4 regions of the Ruegeria sp. BH8 genome follow, and region 3 is predicted to be linked to each of the others. Evidence: riboswitches for the same ligand, from Rfam matches in the RefSeq annotation. Region 3 holds a riboswitch; each other region holds the start of a gene.
The links. Region 3 has a riboswitch for cobalamin ahead of ACR0AD_RS06720 (DUF1636 family protein). Riboswitches for the same ligand answer to the same signal wherever they lie in the genome.

Region 1 (4,219 bases), on a different contig from region 3:
TGAGGTGTCTGGGTGAATTCGATCCGGCCAGGCTGGTACGACACAAGGCGCACGCCGCTTTCCACCTCGACAAGCAGTTTCACATCGCGGTTTGTGCGGATCAGTTCCACCACATGCCCGAAGGTTGGATAGCGGGCCAGGGCCGTCTGTGCATCCTGCGCCAGTGCAGCAACCGGTGCGCCACCCGCGCCGCGCGGGGGCGATGTATAGGCAGGCGGCGGGGTCGCGTTGGATTGCGTTGCCACCGGGGCCTGCCGGGACGGTGACATGCCCCCGCCCGGCCCGCCGGGTGGCGAAGGTGGGGCGTCTTGCAGCCGTTTGATCAGCTCTTCGGGGCTGGGCAAATCGGCGACATGCGTCAGTCGGATAACAGCCATTTCGGCGGCCATCATCGCGTTGGGCGCGGCAGAGACTTCCTCCAGCGCCTTCAGCAGCATTTGCCACATCCGGGTCAGAACCCGCATCGGCAAGGCCTCGGCCATGTGCTGGCCCCGTGTGCGTTCGTCGGGGGAAACCGTCGGGTCCTGGGCCGCGTCAGGTGTGATCTTTACGACGGACACCCAATGCGTGATTTCGGCCAGATCGCGCAGCACGGCCAGAGGGTCGGCGCCTTCCGCATATTGACCGCTCAGTTCAGTGAGCGCCCCTGCCGCGTCACCGCGCAGGATCATGTCCATCAGGTCCAGAACCCGTCCACGATCGGCCAGACCCAGCATCGCACGGACCTGATCTGCCGTCGTCTCTCCGGCCCCGTGCGAGATTGCCTGATCCAGCAATGAGGTCGCGTCGCGGGCCGATCCTTCTGCGGCGCGGGTGATCAACGCCAGCGCATCGTCGGCGATCTGCGCGCTCTCGGCCCCGGCGATCTTGCGCAGCAGGCCGATCATGTCTTCGGGCTCGATCCGGCGCAGGTCAAAGCGCTGACACCGCGACAGAACCGTGACCGGCACTTTGCGAATCTCGGTGGTCGCGAAGATGAATTTCACATGTGCGGGCGGTTCCTCGAGCGTCTTGAGCAGCGCGTTGAATGCGCTGGTCGAGAGCATGTGAACCTCGTCGATGATGTAGATCTTGTAGCGTGCACTGGCGGCGCGATAGCGGACACTGTCGATGATCTCGCGGATATCGTTGACGCCGGTACGGCTGGCCGCATCCATTTCCATCACATCGACATGGCGACCTTCCATGATTGCGACGCAATGCTCGCACTGACCGCAAGGCTCGGTTGTCGGTCCTCCGGTTCCATCCGGTCCGATGCAGTTCATGCCTTTGGCGATGATCCGCGCCGTGGTGGTTTTTCCCGTTCCGCGAATGCCGGTCATGATAAAGGCCTGCGCAATCCGGTCGGCCTCGAAGGCGTTTTTTAGGGTGCGCACCATAGCATCTTGACCCACCAGGTCGGCAAAGGTTTCCGGGCGGTATTTGCGGGCGAGAACCTGATAGGCGGGGCTTGGTGTGTCTGTCATGTCTTCTCGCTCGGATTCGGTGCTTCGGCACAGCGTAGTGGCGGCGGCACTCCGCGTCCACTGTGGGGCGTGATGATTTTTTGTTTCAGAAACGGGCTGGTTTCCAACTAAACTGGTCCAGCGGATTTAATGACTCATTTCTTAAAGAGTACCTTGGGGGAGGACGCACTTCATGTCGCAGCTGGTCATTTTTGCTCTGCAGGTCGGAGGCGGAACGCTTGCCCTTACTTCAATGCCCGGGCGTGGCGGGGATTACGTCGGCGATCTGGATATGATTGCGGCTTGGAAACCGGGCCTTGTGATTTCAATGACGACGGATGTTGAAATGCTTCAGGATGGCGCGCAGCACTTTGGCAGCGACATCCAAAGCCGTGCCAGCCGGTGGGTTCACCTGCCGATCGAAGATTTTGGAGCACCGACGCAGGCGGTTCAGAAGGCCTGGCCAGAGGTCAGCGCCACGGCCCGACATGCGCTGTCGGGCGGTGGCCGGGTTCTTGTGCATTGCCGTGGGGGGTGCGGCAGATCCGGGATGATTGTTCTGCGACTGATGGTTGAATGCGGTGAACGCGCCAGCGACGCACTGGACCGCCTGCGGGCCGTGCGCCCCTGCGCTGTCGAAACCGATGCGCAGCTGGCCTGGGCGTCCCGGATCACCCCGGCACAGGTGGAAGTGGGATCAAGCTGACAGCTGCTGGGGTGCGTAGCCGGTTTTCCGGGGCCGGATCGTTGAAACCTCGATCATGGCGCAAGGCGGGTTCGCGACAATGCCCGAGGGCAGCGTGCTGAATGTAGGTCCGAAGATCAAATCGGCATAGGCATCAAGGTCCCGAATTGCCGTATCAGGGTGCGCCCCGCAGAAAACGCGAACGCTGTCGGATCGCGCTCGGATCGTTGCCATGCACCCTTCCGCGCAATGTGACAGCGCGCTGTTGCCTTCAAATTCGAAATCTTCGCTGGTGGCCGAAACCGCCTGCGCCATGGCTTCGGAAATCGAGCGGGCCAGTCGCGCCAAAGCCGGGCAGGTATTGCCCGTCCGCTGGCACACAGTTGCGCTGTATTCGTGTGACTTTGTCTTCCAGATCATCCTGCGCCCTCCGCGCGTGGTGGGCTGGATATTGGGGCAGGTGGGACAGCATCTCGCTGTCAGGACCTGCCCGGACACCCCGCCCGAGTTTCGGTTTCAGTTCCGATGGCAGGTCTCCTGACTTGCGGGTCATTGCTCTGCCGACCTTCCCAGCCCGTGGGCCAGTGGTATTTCGGCATTGCTTACCGCTTACAGTTGCGGGGGCAGTCGCGGACTTGGTTGATATCTGTGTGACCAGACAAACCGCACCGTGTTCCCTTTTCATCCCGACCTCTTGTTGGGGCCGGAAACCATCACACAACCGCTAGCGCCTGATCGCGTTCCGAGTCAAGCCGATCTTTAGGCCGGACGTTTGGTCATGCTGGATGCGGTTTACGTTCCGGCTTAGTTTCGTCGGCATCGAAGGCAGGCAAACCATTGTTTCAGCGAAAGCCGGGGATCATGTTGGATACGGAACAGACGGTGTTGATCGAAGATTTCCGCTTTCCGTCAGGGTCCGTGACCTTGTCGGCACGGCTGTACCGGCCAGTGGGTGAGCCGGAAACCGTTGTCGTACTTAACAGTGCCACGGGTGTGCCGCGTGACTATTATCAACACTTTGCGCGATGGCTGGCTACCGAGCGGGGGATAGCTTGCCTGACCTATGACTATCGGGACTACGGGCTTTCTTTGGTCGGCCGCCTGAAAGACGCAACTGCAACAATGGCGGATTGGGCGTTGATCGATATGCCAGCGGCACGGGCCGAAATGCGCAGGCGGTTTCCAAAGGCGCAGCAGTGGACCATCGGCCATTCCGTCGGTGCGATGCTGGGGCCGGTGCAGCCGGATATCGACCAGATCGACCGAATGATCGGTGTGTGTTCGGGGCTGGTGACTTTGAAAGATCACCCATGGCCCTATCGGGGGTTGGCAGGGCTGTTCTGGTATGGCCATGCACCGCTGATGGTGCGGGCACTTGGCTATCTACCCGGCAAAGCAATCGGGTTTGGTTCGGACCTGCCCGCCTCGGTCTACTGGCAATGGCGCAAATGGTGTACAGCCCCTCTTAGCTACGTTCCCGAGATCGGGCAGAATTTGCCTGATGCGCATTGGGGCAGTTCTGGAACACCAGTGGATCTGTTCACGTTCGAAGATGACCAGATGGCTCCGCCCGAGGCGGTTTGGCGCCTTGCTGATTTGTATGGCCCCGAGGCCAGACGCCACCTTCTGAAGCCTGCTGAATTCGGACTGCCGGAAATAGGCCATATCGGAGCATTTGCCCGTCGCAATGCAGCGGTCTGGCCGCGCCTGATCGCCTGATCAGACGCGACGCAGGTTTTCCTAACACCTTGCAGTTATGGCCGTTTGCGAAGCTTCTTGTCCTGCATGACACCGCGCACCATCTTGCCGAACGCCTTGTCCCGCGCCCGCGATTGGGCAACGGTTTCCGAGTTTCGCTGATCTTCACGCCGCAGCTTGCGCCAGCGGTCCAGCCGCGCCGGATCAAGAACGCCTTCGTCGATTGCGTTCTGCACGGTACAGCCGGGCTCGGTCTCGTGCTGACAATCCGAAAAGCGACAGCTTTGGCCAAGCTCCGTGATGTCCGAGAACACGTTGTCGATCCCGTCCTGAGCGTCCAGCAAACGCAGTGCGCGCATTCCCGGCGTGTCGATCAGCCAGCCACCGTTAC
Region 2 (4,219 bases), on a different contig from region 3:
CACTTGCCGATCTGGCTTCGGACCTTTTCCGCACCTTTGCACAATTCGAATATTGCTTGAAGGTGATCGGATATTGCGTGGCAGGTCGCGGTGACACCGCTAATCCGGACTGGACGCGGTTTGCCCTCGACCTGCCACCTCTCTCAGACGAAACTGGAAATGACGTTGCTGAGGCCATCTCCTATTTGCAACAACGTCCTCCGAAAAAGCAGGTCTTTTTAGAAGGTGTCCTTCAATGGCGCGATGTTGCTCCGCAGGCTGAGAATGAAAACGACCTCATCTTTCTCTACGTTCGTCGGGTCCGGAACAACCTGTTCCACGGAGGCAAGTTCAACGGTCGTTTCTTTGACCCTGAGCGGAGCAGGGAGTTATTGGAGCATTCCATCACGATTCTGATGGCCGCGATATTCATGTCTGAGCCCATGATGGAGGCTTATGAAAATCGTGTGGATTGATGATATGAATATCCCTTAGGCCGCTTGCTTCACCAGCCGCCGATTTCATCATTCAGCATCCTCGTCTGTGCTTTGCGGAGTTCTTCAAGCGTCTGAATTGTCGGAGTGATATGAAGTTCATACATCGGGAGCTGCCAGCGGCCATAGAGCTTAATCAGGTCACCTTGGTCCGCGCTATCGAAGATCAGCCCAGCCGCCTCGATCTTCTCCAGAGTTGCCCGGGTCAGGGATTTGGCTGCTTGTGGCGTTTGTTCATCAGTGAAACGTGTCCGGCTCCAGACTGTCGCAATGATCCGAAGGCCGTCGAGACTAAGCATCCCCAACCGCTGCATGGCGTTGACAAGACTTAAGGCATCGGATTCTTCCGGTCCGAAAAGTGACGGTCTGGTTCTCGGTTCGTGCCAGGCCAATTCATCATTGTCGTATGATTGAATGTCCGCATAAAGAGCGCTTTCACGTTTGTGGACTGGCCCGCCAGGCATGATAAACTCTCCCGCGAAACCCTCCAGCGTGTGTTCTTCGCATTCCTTTTCCAAATAGTTCTGGAGCTGTTGAACGCTCGTCGGTTTCCAACTTGTCGCCTTCGCATAGACCAGCCGTGCCAAGTGATCGTAAAACCAGCGCATCAACTTTCCAATATTCTGGTTCACCTGCGCGGGGGGACAGCGAACAATGTCCATCAAGATAAGAACTTTCGCGGCCTCTTCATCCGCAAAGCTAACAAGCACATCTTCCTCTCTTGGACTGTCATGAAGCCGGGAAGCGGCATCCTGAAAACCCTGGGCACTGGCCAGTAGGATAGGAAGACCTTCAGCGATGAACGCCAGCCGGTCCTCGTGCCGCATTTGACACAATCTACGCCCCTGCCTGAGGCCAATGTCGGGTCTTTTAGCCATACTCTCTGCATAGCAGTCGACTGTCTCAAAATGCGAGAAAATTCCTGTCCGAGGCAGCAGGCGGTCTGAACTCCTCAAAAGAACGGTAGATAACCCAACTTTTCTTTTGCGGATACAAACCGGGATACAAAATTTCTAACTTGACCCCATATTCTTGATATTTTACATTTAAATAATATATATCAAGGACTTAGCATGGCATCCTACCACCCCAGCCATGATTTTCCCTAATATCACACACTATGAATCTGGGTCCGGATTTTGGCGCGTTCTCAGCGGCTTTTCTGATATCAGCGCCATGTTGAGACGCGCAGGTGCATGCTCTTGCGAGAAAATAGGAAAGACCCCGGAGTTTTTTCTTGCCGCAGGGTAAGTGTTAAGGTACCCGCGTTTTACCGGTCCCGATGTGGCTAAGAGGGAATCCGAGGTGCCTTTTGGTGCCAACCGGAACTGCCCCCGCAACTGTAGGCGGCGAGCGCTGTCCATTTCCGTCACTGGGCCATTTTGGTCTGGGAAGACAGGACAGACAAAGACCCGTCAGTCAGGAGACCTGCCGGTATGAAACCGAAACACGCCGGGCGGGGTTGTCCGGGGAGGTTGCCGAAGAAACGCGCCGGGCGGTCTATTTTCTACCCTGCGCTCACGGCAGGCAGTAAAGCGCCTGTTGCTTCGGTAAATGCCCATTCACCCGTTCTCTGGTCATTGACACATGGAGATCGATTGTCATGTTTCTACGCACTGGCCTGTTTGGCCTTTCCTTGCTGGCTACCAGCGCTGCCGCCGAAGGAAACTTTCCCCTTTCTATCGAAAACTGCGGTCACTCGGTCACGTTTGACGCGCCAGTGACGTCGTCAGTCACGGTCGGCCAGGCCGCGACCGAGGTGCTTTATGCGCTGGGTCTGGGCGAGCAGGTTCTTGGAACTTCGGTCTGGTTCAACGAGGTGCTGCCTGAATATGCCGAGGTGAATGCCAAGGTAGAGCGTCTGGCGGACAATGATCCCAGCTTTGAAAGCGTTGTTGCCAAGCGGCCGGGACTGGTCGCAGCGCAATATGAATGGCATGTCGGACCCGAGGGCATCGTCGCCACGCGTGAGCAATTTCACGAACTGGGCATTCCAACGTACGTAATGCCTGCAGATTGCATCGGCAAAGACAATACGGTCGGCGGCGATGGCACCCGCCTGCAAGCGTTCTCGACCGATACGCTGTATCAGGGTATCGAAGAACTGGCGGCAGCCTTTGATGTATCCGAACGCGGCACGGACCTGGTTGCCGAGTACAAGGCCCGCGAAGCCGCAGCCGTCGCCAAGGCGCAAACCGTGAAGCTGGACGATGTGTCAGCCGTATTCTGGTTTTCCTCTCCCGAAATGGAAAGCGACCCGTTTGTGGCCGGACAGAAAGGCGCACCGGGATACATGATGAGTAAATTGGGTATCCGCAACGTCGTCGAGACGGATGAAGAATGGCCAACAGTGGGCTGGGAAACCATTGCCAAAGCCAATCCGACGGTGATTGTTATCGCCAAGATGGACCGCCGTCGCTTTGCTGCGGACGACTACCTGAAAAAGCTGGAGTTCCTGCGCACTGATCCGGTGACCAGCCAGATGGATGCGGTCAAAAATGACCGGATCGTCATTATGGATGCGCAGGCCATGGACGCCACCATCCGCGCAATCCCGGCGCTGGAGGATCTGGCCGAGAAGCTGGATACCATCGGAAACAACCTGTGAACGAGGTCGCCGCAATTTTACGGCAGGGTTTCAAGGCTGCGTGCCTTACCGTGCCATTGTTGATTGCGGCGGTTCTTGCGGGCGCGATGATCGGGGAAACCTCTCTGTCGCCCGATTTGGTTCTCTCCGTTCTGGCCAACAAGCTGGCCGGAGCGGACTTTCCTGTAGACCCAATTGATCAGGGTATTATCTGGAGCTACCGGATTCCTCGCGCTCTGGTCGCTGCGTCCTGCGGTGCCGGTCTGGCTGTCGCAGGGGTCGTGTTGCAGGCTTTGCTGCGCAACCCGTTGGCCGACCCTTACATTTTGGGCATTTCTGCCGGGGCCTCGACGGGTGCCGTGGCTGTAACCATCGCTGGTTTGGGTGGGGGGGCCTTGTCGCTGTCTTTTGGCGCGTTCAATGGCGCGCTTTTGGCTTTTGGTTTTGTCGCGTTGCTGGCCCGAGCCGCTGGCGCAGGGGGCGGACGGGCTGCGACGGCACAGATCGTCCTGGCGGGAATTGCCGGGTCTCAGTTGTTCAATGCGCTGACGGCCTTCATCATCGCCAAATCCGCCAATGCCGATCAGGCGCGCGGGATCATGTTCTGGCTGATGGGAAACCTCAGCGGCGTGCGCTGGCCGGATGTGTATCTGGCCATTCCGGTGGCCCTTGTCGGTTGGCTCATTTGCCGCTTTCACGCCAGAGCACTGGACGCCTTTATTTTTGGCTCTGATTCAGCGGCCTCGCTGGGCATATCGGTACGTCGGGTGCAGGCAACCCTGATCTTTGCGACCGCGCTCACGACAGCTGTCATGGTTTCTATCGTCGGATCCATTGGCTTTGTCGGGCTGGTCATCCCTCATGCTGCCCGGTTCCTTGTGGGACCGGGGCATCGCAGGCTTATCCCAACCTCCGCCTTGATCGGAGCGGTCTTCCTGATCGGCGCAGATATCGTGTCGCGCATCATCATCCCGGGTCAGGTTCTGCCGATTGGGGTGGTCACCGCTCTGATCGGTGCGCCTGCCTTTGCCGTAATTTTGGTGCGCGGCCAGAGGAGCGCCCGATGAAGATCGAGGCGCAAAACCTGACATATTCCGTTCGCGGCAAGACTTTGCTGTCAGACGTATCCTTTGTCGTGGAGCCCGGCGAAACACTTGCT
Region 3 (4,219 bases):
CATGGGCCATTTGCCAGTCTTTGCCGGGATATGTGGACAGTACCAACGCGGGGATCTGGTCTGCCTTGGGTTTGTCATTCAGGACAAGCCAGCCCGATACCCGGTCGATGATCGCCTCGATCCGGTCCGGCTCGGCCCGATGCGCAAAACGCGAGTATTCCAAATGCGGGTCGCGCTTGCCCGGCTCTTTGAATGAGGCAACGCCTGCCGATATTCGCCCGTCCACTTCGGGCAATACCACATGCATGGCGAGGTCGGCGGGTGACAGGCCGCGTTCGGCCTCGGCCCAGGCCTTGCGTCGCGAGGTGGCGAGAGCGACCTGAAACACCGGTACATCCGCTGCGTCCAGAGGCGACGTGCCGGACGCGCCCTTGCCCGAGAATGAAGTGGCGTTGATGATCGCCGACGGTCTCAAGGCAACGACCTGCTCCCTGAGCCAGTCGGCAGCGGCCGGGGCCTTGAGCGACGGGGCAAACAGACCCACCGCCAGAAGCCCGCGGGCGCGCAGGCTGCGGATCAGGGCCGCGACCGGGGCGGTGTCTGCGGATGTCAGATACGCGCGATAAAAGGTGACAAGGATGCGTTTCGCATCGTTCTGGAATGCGGAACCCAACGGGATGACGCCCTGATCTGGACACCACGCACCGTATTCGGGCAGGGTTTTCGCGCCCATCACTGGCCCGGCATAAAGCCCTGCTGCCAAGGCCATCTGGGCCAATGCGGCCTGCGCGGCGACTTCTCCGCCGGTGTCACACAAATGTGCCAGCCGCCTCAGGGTCGAGAGGGGCAGGGTCGAATACTCATCCAACCGAGTGTCTTCACGCCCATCCGCCGGTAATACGGCCAGTGCGATGCCTTTGGCCTGCGCCAGTGCCAGAACCTGTTGCAACCCGTAAGACCAATAGGGCACGCCACCTATCAGACGGATCAGGATGCCCTTTGCGCCCTCAAGTGTCTGTTCGACATAGGTATCGACGGACAGAGGGTGCTTCAGCGCCGCAAGATTGGCCAGCCGCAGGGGTGGCATCCGCCCCTCAGGTCCGCCGCCGCGATGCCAGCCCGCCGCGAAAGCGCCCAGGTCACTGTCGGAAAAGGACAGCACAACCAGATCAGCCGGGCTTTGGCCCAGATCGGTTGGGGTCTCGGTTTCCTCGAGCCCGTGGCTTTCGCGAAAGACGACGTGCATGACTTACTCGGCAACCTCGGTCACACCCACGAGGATATCACGGATCTCGGCCTCTTTGATGTCGTCATGCTCGGCAATCACGACCAGGCGCGAGCGGCGCTCTTCACCGGGCTCCCACGGGCGGTCGTATTGGTGACGAACCCGCGCGCCGACAGCCTGAACCAGCAGGCGCATCGGTTTGCCTGTGACGGCGGCATAGCCTTTGACGCGCAGGATATTCAGCTCAGATGCAAGACGTTCAATCCTGGCTACCAGTTCCGCCGGGTCGGTCTGTTCCGGTAACTCGACGATGATGCTTTCGAAATCGTCATGCTCATGATCGTGATGGCCATCGTGATGAGACGGGCGGGCATCCATATCATCTTCGGCGGCAGCCTCAAGGCCAAGCACGACACGTACGTCGACGACACCCTCGGCGACCTCAACAACGGGAAGCGGGCGCGGCGCCTCGGCGGCGATGATCTGTTTAGCTTTCGCGACACCTTCGGGACCTGCCAGATCGGGCTTGGTCAGCAGGATGATATCCGCACATGAGATCTGATCCTCGAACACCTCGGACAAGGGTGTTTCGTGATCGATCGAGTCATCAGCCAGCCGTTGGGCATCCACCGCTTCAACGTTCGGAGCAAAGCGACCGGCGGCCACAGCCTCGGCATCGGCCAGCGCAATCACGCCATCAACGGTGATTTTCGAACGGATATCAGGCCAATCAAATGCTTTCAGCAGCGGTTTGGGTAGTGCAAGGCCGGATGTTTCGATCAGGATGTGATCCGGGCGCGGTTCCAGCGCCATCAGCGCCTCGATGGTCGGGATGAAGTCATCGGCCACGGTGCAGCAAATGCAGCCGTTTGCCAGTTCCATGATGTTTTCCGCAGGGCAATCCGGTATCGCGCAGGATTTCAGAATGTCGCCATCAACACCCACATCGCCAAACTCGTTAACAACAATCGCAAGACGCTTTCCCTGCGGGTTCTGCATCAGATGGCGCACCAGCGTGGTTTTGCCCGAGCCCAGAAAGCCGGTGATCACGGTGACGGGAAGTTTTTCTAGGTTCGACATGATCTCAACCTCCAATCGGGGGAATGCGCGAGGCGCAGTTTTTGCGGAAATGTTCAGGACGGTCGCGCCACTTCACCAGACCATCGTCTGTGGCCAGATACTTGGTCACACCATCGATGATGACATCGACGTGATCGACTTCGTTCAGGTTCTCGTAAACAAAGGTCCAGCGATCCGGCCCGCCCCGAAGAACGATGGAACAGCCCTGATCGCAGTTCGAAAGGCATTCGACAGGTTTCAGAATGATGCCATCTGGCAGGGCAGCCTGTTCCAAGGCCTTGTGCAACAATGTGCCGGGACGCTCAGCATCATCCTCGAAGGGCAGACCCCGGCGGCAAGTCGTGCAGACCAGTAATTCTACCGGTGCGGTCTCGGTCATGTCTCTCATCCCCCCAAATCCTCTTCGCGGGGGACGGGGTTTCATGCGGGCACCACGTCTGCACATGGACCCGACACCGGAACACCCCGCCCGGTTTCAACTTCGGGTGTTGGCAGGTCTCCCGGCTTGCGGATGCCAGAGCGGTTGCTCTGTCGGATGTCCCGCCTTCCCGGCACAGGCCAGTGGCATTGGGCATCCTCTCCGGTCACGGTCGCGGGGGCGGCTGCGTTTGGCGGATGAACCGTTGACGCATTCCCTTTTCATCGGCTGTTGCCGACACCAACGTCCGGGACATGCGGCACCGCCGACCCGCTTGTCAAGCGGTTCGCGCGCAACAAATAAGCCAAGGTGAAAAAAGCGACCTGTAGGCGTCGTTCGGCGGCATGAAGTGCGTGTTCGGTATGTGGTCGCATGACGGGAAAACGACGAACTTGGAGATGCGTCATATGAAAGTGGGATTTATCGGTCTGGGTAACGTTGGCGGCAAGCTTTCGGGATCCCTTTTGCGCAATGGCATTGACCTGACTGTGCATGACCTGAACGCAGATCTGGTGGCCGAATTTGTCGCCAAAGGCGCAAAGGCGGCAGAAGGGCCCGCCCAGCTGATGCGCGATTGCGATGCGGTGATCACCTGTCTGCCGTCTCCGGCAGCATCGGACGCAGTCATGAAGGAGATGTTGCCCGAAGTGGGCCCCGGCAAGATCTGGATGGAGATGTCGACCACAGACGAAGCCGAAGTCAAACGCCTCGGTGCCGAAGTCATTTCACGCGGCGGTGCAGCTGTGGATTGCCCGGTTTCTGGCGGGTGCCACCGTGCCGCGACGGGCAATATCTCGATCTTTGCGGGCTGTGACCGGGAAACGTTTGAACGAATTCTGCCGTTCCTGACGACAATGGGCCGCCGGGTTTTGCACACCGGCGAGCTGGGCTCGGCCTCGGTGCTGAAAGTGATGACCAACTATCTTGCCACTGCCAACCTGATTACCTGCGCCGAAGCACTGGTTACAGCAAAGGCTGCGGGGATGGATCTGAACACGACCTATGAGGCGATCAAAATCTCGTCCGGCACATCCTTCGTGCACGAAACCGAAAGTCAGGTCATCCTGAACGGGTCGCGCGATATTTCCTTCACCATGGATCTGGTGAAGAAGGATATCGGTTTGTTTCAGGAGGTCGCCGACCGCGCCGGGGTGCCGCTGGAAATAAACCCGGTGATGATCAACATCTTTAACGATGGTATCGCACGATATGGCGAACGCGAGCTTTCACCAAATATTATCAAACGGCTGGAAGAGGCAACCGGCCTGGATATCACCGCCCCGGGCTTTCCAGCCGAAATGACGGATGATGAACCGGAAGAGCCGGGATACGAGGTTGTGCCACAAGGGCGCGCCTGAGGGTAGGGCAAACACCAGACTACATCGCGCCCCGTGAACGAGCAGGGGTAGGCAGGTGTTCCGAAAAAACACGCCATATCTGGCCCGCAGTTCGACAGAATCGCGGGCCATGAACGTCTGAAAATACCAAGCGTCACACGCGCATACTGCGGGGCCAAGTCAGCGATTTGGATGTAGTTGGAGGCGAGTACCGGAATC
Region 4 (4,219 bases), on a different contig from region 3:
GGTTTTGATAAGTGGAAGGCCGCGCAGCGGCCTTCCACACGTTCAGCTTAACCCCAGCAGAGGTCCATGCCTTCCTGAACCGAGATGGACTCGACGCCGTCGGCGGCCTTATCCGTCACAAGCGCCACGCCAGTGTCAAAAAAGTCCTTACCGGGTGTGTTCTCGGGTTTCGTCCCTTCGTCCGCCCATTTCTTGACAGCCTCAACGCCCAGCGATGCCATCAGCAGCGGGTATTGCTGGGATGTTGCGCCGATGACCCCGTCCGCCACGTTCTGCACGCCGGGGCAGCCGCCATCGACGGAAACGATCAGCACGTCATTTTCGCGCCCGATAGCCTTGAGCGCCTCGTAAGCACCCGCTGCCGCCGGTTCGTTGATGGTATGCACCACGTTGATCATCGGGTCTTTGGCCAGCAGGTTCTCCATCGCGCGGCGGCCGCCTTCTTCGTTGCCAGCGGTGACATCGCTGCCAACAAGACGCGGGTCGTCTTCATCGCCAATCACGTTCGGATCGGCCAGATCAACACCGAACCCCTGCAGGAACCCCTGATTGCGAAGCACATCCACAGTGGGCTGGCTGACCGCAAGGTCCAACGTGGCGATTTTGGCGTCGTTTGCCGCATCTCCCAGAGTGGCTTTTGCCCATTGTCCGATCAGAAGCCCCGCAAGGAAATTGTCGGTGGCAAAGGTCGCGTCGGCCGAGTCGATAGGCTCAAGCGGGGTGTCCAGCGCAATCACCAGCAGCCCGGCATCGCGGGCCTGCTGCACCGCCGGAACGATGGACGACGTATCCGACGCGGTCAGCAGGATACCCTTTGCGCCATCCAGAATGCAGGTTTCGATGGCCTGAACCTGAGTTTCGTGGTCGCCGTCGACTTTGCCGGCAAAGGCCTTCAGCGTCATGCCAAGCTCTTCGGCTTTGGCGGTCGCACCCTCTCTCATTTTGACAAAGAAAGGGTTGGTATCCGTCTTGGTGATCAGGCAAACGGTTTCACCTTCGGCCATTGCACTGCTTGCCATGGCCGTAACCGCCAGCGCCGTAGCGCCTGCAAGTTTCGCAAGTTTCATCGGTAGTCCTCCCAGTTTTCCCAATGCCCGTCAGGGCATACGTCTGATCGGGCGAAATCCGGCCCGATCGAACGTGAAAACCATCACAAGATTCGAATTTTGAGTCAATAAATAAATCACTCTTATTTATTATTGACAGAAAGGAAGGGTTTCAACATTGTCGTCACGAAGGGGATGGCCGTGTCTGCAAACAACTCTTTGGACAATACCGCTGGCGTACGCGAGCCAGACATGCGCGGCACCAATCAAAGCGGAATGCGGGCCCGAAATGAACGGCTTGTCCTGTCACTGGTCCGGCGCCATCAGGCCCTTGCAAAATCTGAGATCGCGCGGATGACCGGGCTGTCGGCACAGACGGTTTCGGTCATCATGCGCCAGTTGGAAACCGATGGGCTGCTTCTGCGGGGCGAACCGATCCGGGGAAAAGTCGGGCAGCCCTCGGTTCCCATGCGCCTGAATCCGGATGGCGCGTATTTCTTTGGGCTCAAAGTCGGGCGGCGCAGTACCGAGCTGGTGCTGACGGATTTCCTTGGCAATGTCAGGCACCGTGAGCGGCGGACTTATGATTTTCCGACGCCCGAGGCGACATTGAGCTTTTCCAAGGAAAGCCTCGACAAAGTGATGACGTCGCTGTCGCCCGAAGCGCGCGGCAGGATCGCGGGTCTTGGGATTGCGATGCCGTTCTACCTTTGGGACTGGGCGCAGACATTGCAGGTTCCGCAGGAGAAAATGGATCCGTGGCGTGACGCGGACCTGAAAGGCGCACTGGCCTCAAGCTATGACTTGCCGGTATTCCTACAGAACGACGCAACGGCCGCCTGCGGTGCCGAGCTGGTCTTTGGCCCGGCGGAAGGCCCACGAGATTTCCTGTATTTTTATGTGGGCTTCTTCATTGGGGGCGGGGTGGTTCTGAACGGCTCCATCTTTTCGGGGCGGGGAAATGCCGGTGCGCTTGGTCCATTGCCTGTGCCGGACGACGCAGGCGGAGTGAAACCGTTGATAGATGTCGCCAGTCTTTATGTACTGGAGCGCGCGACAGGTGAGAATGCCGCAACAGCCGGTTCAATTTGGGAAACGACACAGCATTGGGACGTACCGAAAACCCACCTTGAGAACTGGCTGAAACAAGCGGCGCACGGGATCGCCCATGCCACAGTCTCATCTTGCAGCCTGATCGACTTCGAATGTGTCAAGATTGATGGCTGGATGCCCGCAGGCATTAAGGCGCGGCTGGTGGAACTGGTTGAGGTCGAACTATCCGACCTGAACCTGACCGGGCTGGAACGGCCTTTGGTGTTGGCGGGGACGGCAGGCCCGGATGCCCGCTCATTGGGGGCGGCCAGTTTGCCATTGTCGGAAAGATACCTGCTCGAAGGGTAGGTTCATTCCCGAAAAACCCTGACCTGCATCCAAAGCGGATCCGTCGGAAAAAGGGCATCGCCCGCTAAACTTTTTGACAGCCAGCGCAATTGATCGTTGACGGATGCCGAAGAAGTCTGGCAAGCCGCTCGGCATGTCCGGTTCCGGGGCGTGCTCTGGAATCAATAGGGAATGCGGTGCGGGCTTTGGCCCAATTCCGCAACTGCACCCGCAACTGTAAGCGGCGAGCAGGGCTGAAGTGCCACTGGTGTTAATCCGGGAAGGCCAGCCCAACGCTTTGACCCGCAAGTCAGGATACCTGCCGGACATGTGCCTTTGACAAGGGCACTCCTAATCGGCGACGGGATGTGCGTCGGAGCAGGATGCTTGAAAAAGCAGCTTAGCTTGGACGTCCCCGCAGTCAAAACGCATCTCGTACCGGGGTTGGTGCGATGGGACAAGGACGACTATTGATGACCAAGCTGCTTTCCGCAGCCGCTGTGGCGATGGCGCTTCCAGCGATGGCAAATGCGCATTTCCTGCTGGAATACACCGCTGACACCATGATCGACGCACCGGGGAATGTTCCGGTCAAGCTGATCTTTTGGCATCCGTTCTCGAACGGGCATGTCATGGATCTGGACAAGCCGCAGGAATTCTACGTGATCCACAACGGTCAGAAAACCGATCTGCTGGATACCCTGGAACCCGTACGTTTCACCGGCGGCGAAAACGAAGGCGCGGCATTCAAGGGTTATGTTCCCGTCAAACGGTCGGGCGACTATGTGTTGGTGACTGTTCCCCAGCCCTATTATGAGGAATCCGAGGATATCTATATCCAGCAGATCGCCAAGGCATTCCTGAACCGCAATGAACTGCCGACCGACTGGATGAACCCGGTGGGCCTGCCGGTTGAGATCATCCCGCTCAACAAACCAACCAACATCATCGCGGGTTCGACGTTTACAGGTCGGGTTATGGCCGAAGGCCAACCGGTTGCGGGTGCCGAGATCGAGATCGAGTACATGGCCGCAGAACCGGACATGGAAAGCGCGGCCGCTTCCGCCCCGTCGGTCTCGCCGATGCCGGGTGGTGCATTGGTCGCAACTTCGGATGATAACGGGTATTTCACGTTTGGCGTTCCAAAAGCCGGATATTGGGGATTTGCCGCACTCGGCGCCGGTCCCGTGACCAAACACAACGGCAAAGAACTAAGCCAGGACGCGGTCATCTGGATCCGCGCCTGGGATTTGGAGTAACCGTAGATGCACATCGTTGACGGAGCCTTGTCCAACCCGGTCGTGATCGGCGGAGCCGTCGCTGCTGCGGGTGGAATTGCCATGGGCCTCAGGTCGCTGGATCTTGATCGCATCCCCACTGCGGGGGTGCTGTCTGCCAGCTTTTTCGTGGCATCGCTGATCCATGTGCCGATTGGCCCTTCGTCAGTGCATCTGATCCTCAACGGAATGGCCGGGCTTTTGCTGGGCTGGGCCGCATTCCCGGCCCTGTTCGTCGGGCTTTTGCTGCAGGCCGTCTTCTTTGGCTTTGGCGGGTTGACGGTATTGGGGATCAACACCCTGAACATCGCGTTGCCCGCGGTTCTGGCCGGGCTGATCTTTGGCCGCCTGATCGCCCACGGCTCACCGCTGCAAGGTGCGATATGGGGCGGGGTCGGCGGTGCCTTTGCCATTGCCGCCACAACCGGCATGGTTGCGTTTTCACTGGCCTTGTCCGGGGATGCCTTCCTGCCTGCGGCTAAGATTGTTTTCTTTGCACATATTCCTGTCATGGCG

Region 1: it holds a riboswitch for cobalamin, as region 3 does, so the genes downstream of both, ACR0AD_RS18450 (hypothetical protein) here and ACR0AD_RS06720 (DUF1636 family protein) in region 3, are expected to answer to the same signal.
Region 2: it holds a riboswitch for cobalamin, as region 3 does, so the genes downstream of both, ACR0AD_RS12020 (ABC transporter substrate-binding protein) here and ACR0AD_RS06720 (DUF1636 family protein) in region 3, are expected to answer to the same signal.
Region 4: it holds a riboswitch for cobalamin, as region 3 does, so the genes downstream of both, ACR0AD_RS19890 (DUF4198 domain-containing protein) here and ACR0AD_RS06720 (DUF1636 family protein) in region 3, are expected to answer to the same signal.

The regions. Positions count from the first base shown of each region.
Region 1 covers NZ_JBQFSP010000015.1:49,192-53,410, reverse strand. Annotated here, with positions in the region: gene ACR0AD_RS18460 (DNA polymerase III subunit gamma/tau) at 1-1,466, opposite strand, end outside; gene ACR0AD_RS18455 (protein-tyrosine phosphatase family protein) at 1,639-2,151, shown strand; gene ACR0AD_RS18450 (hypothetical protein) at 2,143-2,550, opposite strand; cobalamin riboswitch at 2,641-2,859, opposite strand; gene ACR0AD_RS18445 (alpha/beta hydrolase family protein) at 2,992-3,849, shown strand; gene rsgA (ribosome small subunit-dependent GTPase A) at 3,885-4,219, opposite strand, start outside.
Region 2 covers NZ_JBQFSP010000006.1:9,007-13,225, forward strand. Annotated here, with positions in the region: gene ACR0AD_RS12010 (hypothetical protein) at 1-455, shown strand, start outside; gene ACR0AD_RS12015 (hypothetical protein) at 485-1,300, opposite strand; cobalamin riboswitch at 1,731-1,923, shown strand; gene ACR0AD_RS12020 (ABC transporter substrate-binding protein) at 2,077-3,081, shown strand; gene ACR0AD_RS12025 (FecCD family ABC transporter permease) at 3,096-4,127, shown strand; partial or broken gene ACR0AD_RS12030 (ABC transporter ATP-binding protein) at 4,124-4,219, shown strand, end outside.
Region 3 covers NZ_JBQFSP010000001.1:1,351,672-1,355,890, reverse strand. Annotated here, with positions in the region: gene cobN (cobaltochelatase subunit CobN) at 1-1,186, opposite strand, end outside; gene cobW (cobalamin biosynthesis protein CobW) at 1,190-2,245, opposite strand; gene ACR0AD_RS06720 (DUF1636 family protein) at 2,250-2,624, opposite strand; cobalamin riboswitch at 2,719-2,923, opposite strand; gene ACR0AD_RS06715 (NAD(P)-dependent oxidoreductase) at 3,026-4,021, shown strand; tRNA gene ACR0AD_RS06710 (tRNA-Cys) at 4,200-4,219, opposite strand, start outside.
Region 4 covers NZ_JBQFSP010000023.1:15,258-19,476, reverse strand. Annotated here, with positions in the region: gene ACR0AD_RS19900 (substrate-binding domain-containing protein) at 48-1,067, opposite strand; gene ACR0AD_RS19895 (ROK family transcriptional regulator) at 1,242-2,447, shown strand; cobalamin riboswitch at 2,569-2,767, shown strand; gene ACR0AD_RS19890 (DUF4198 domain-containing protein) at 2,900-3,685, shown strand; gene cbiM (cobalt transporter CbiM) at 3,692-4,219, shown strand, end outside.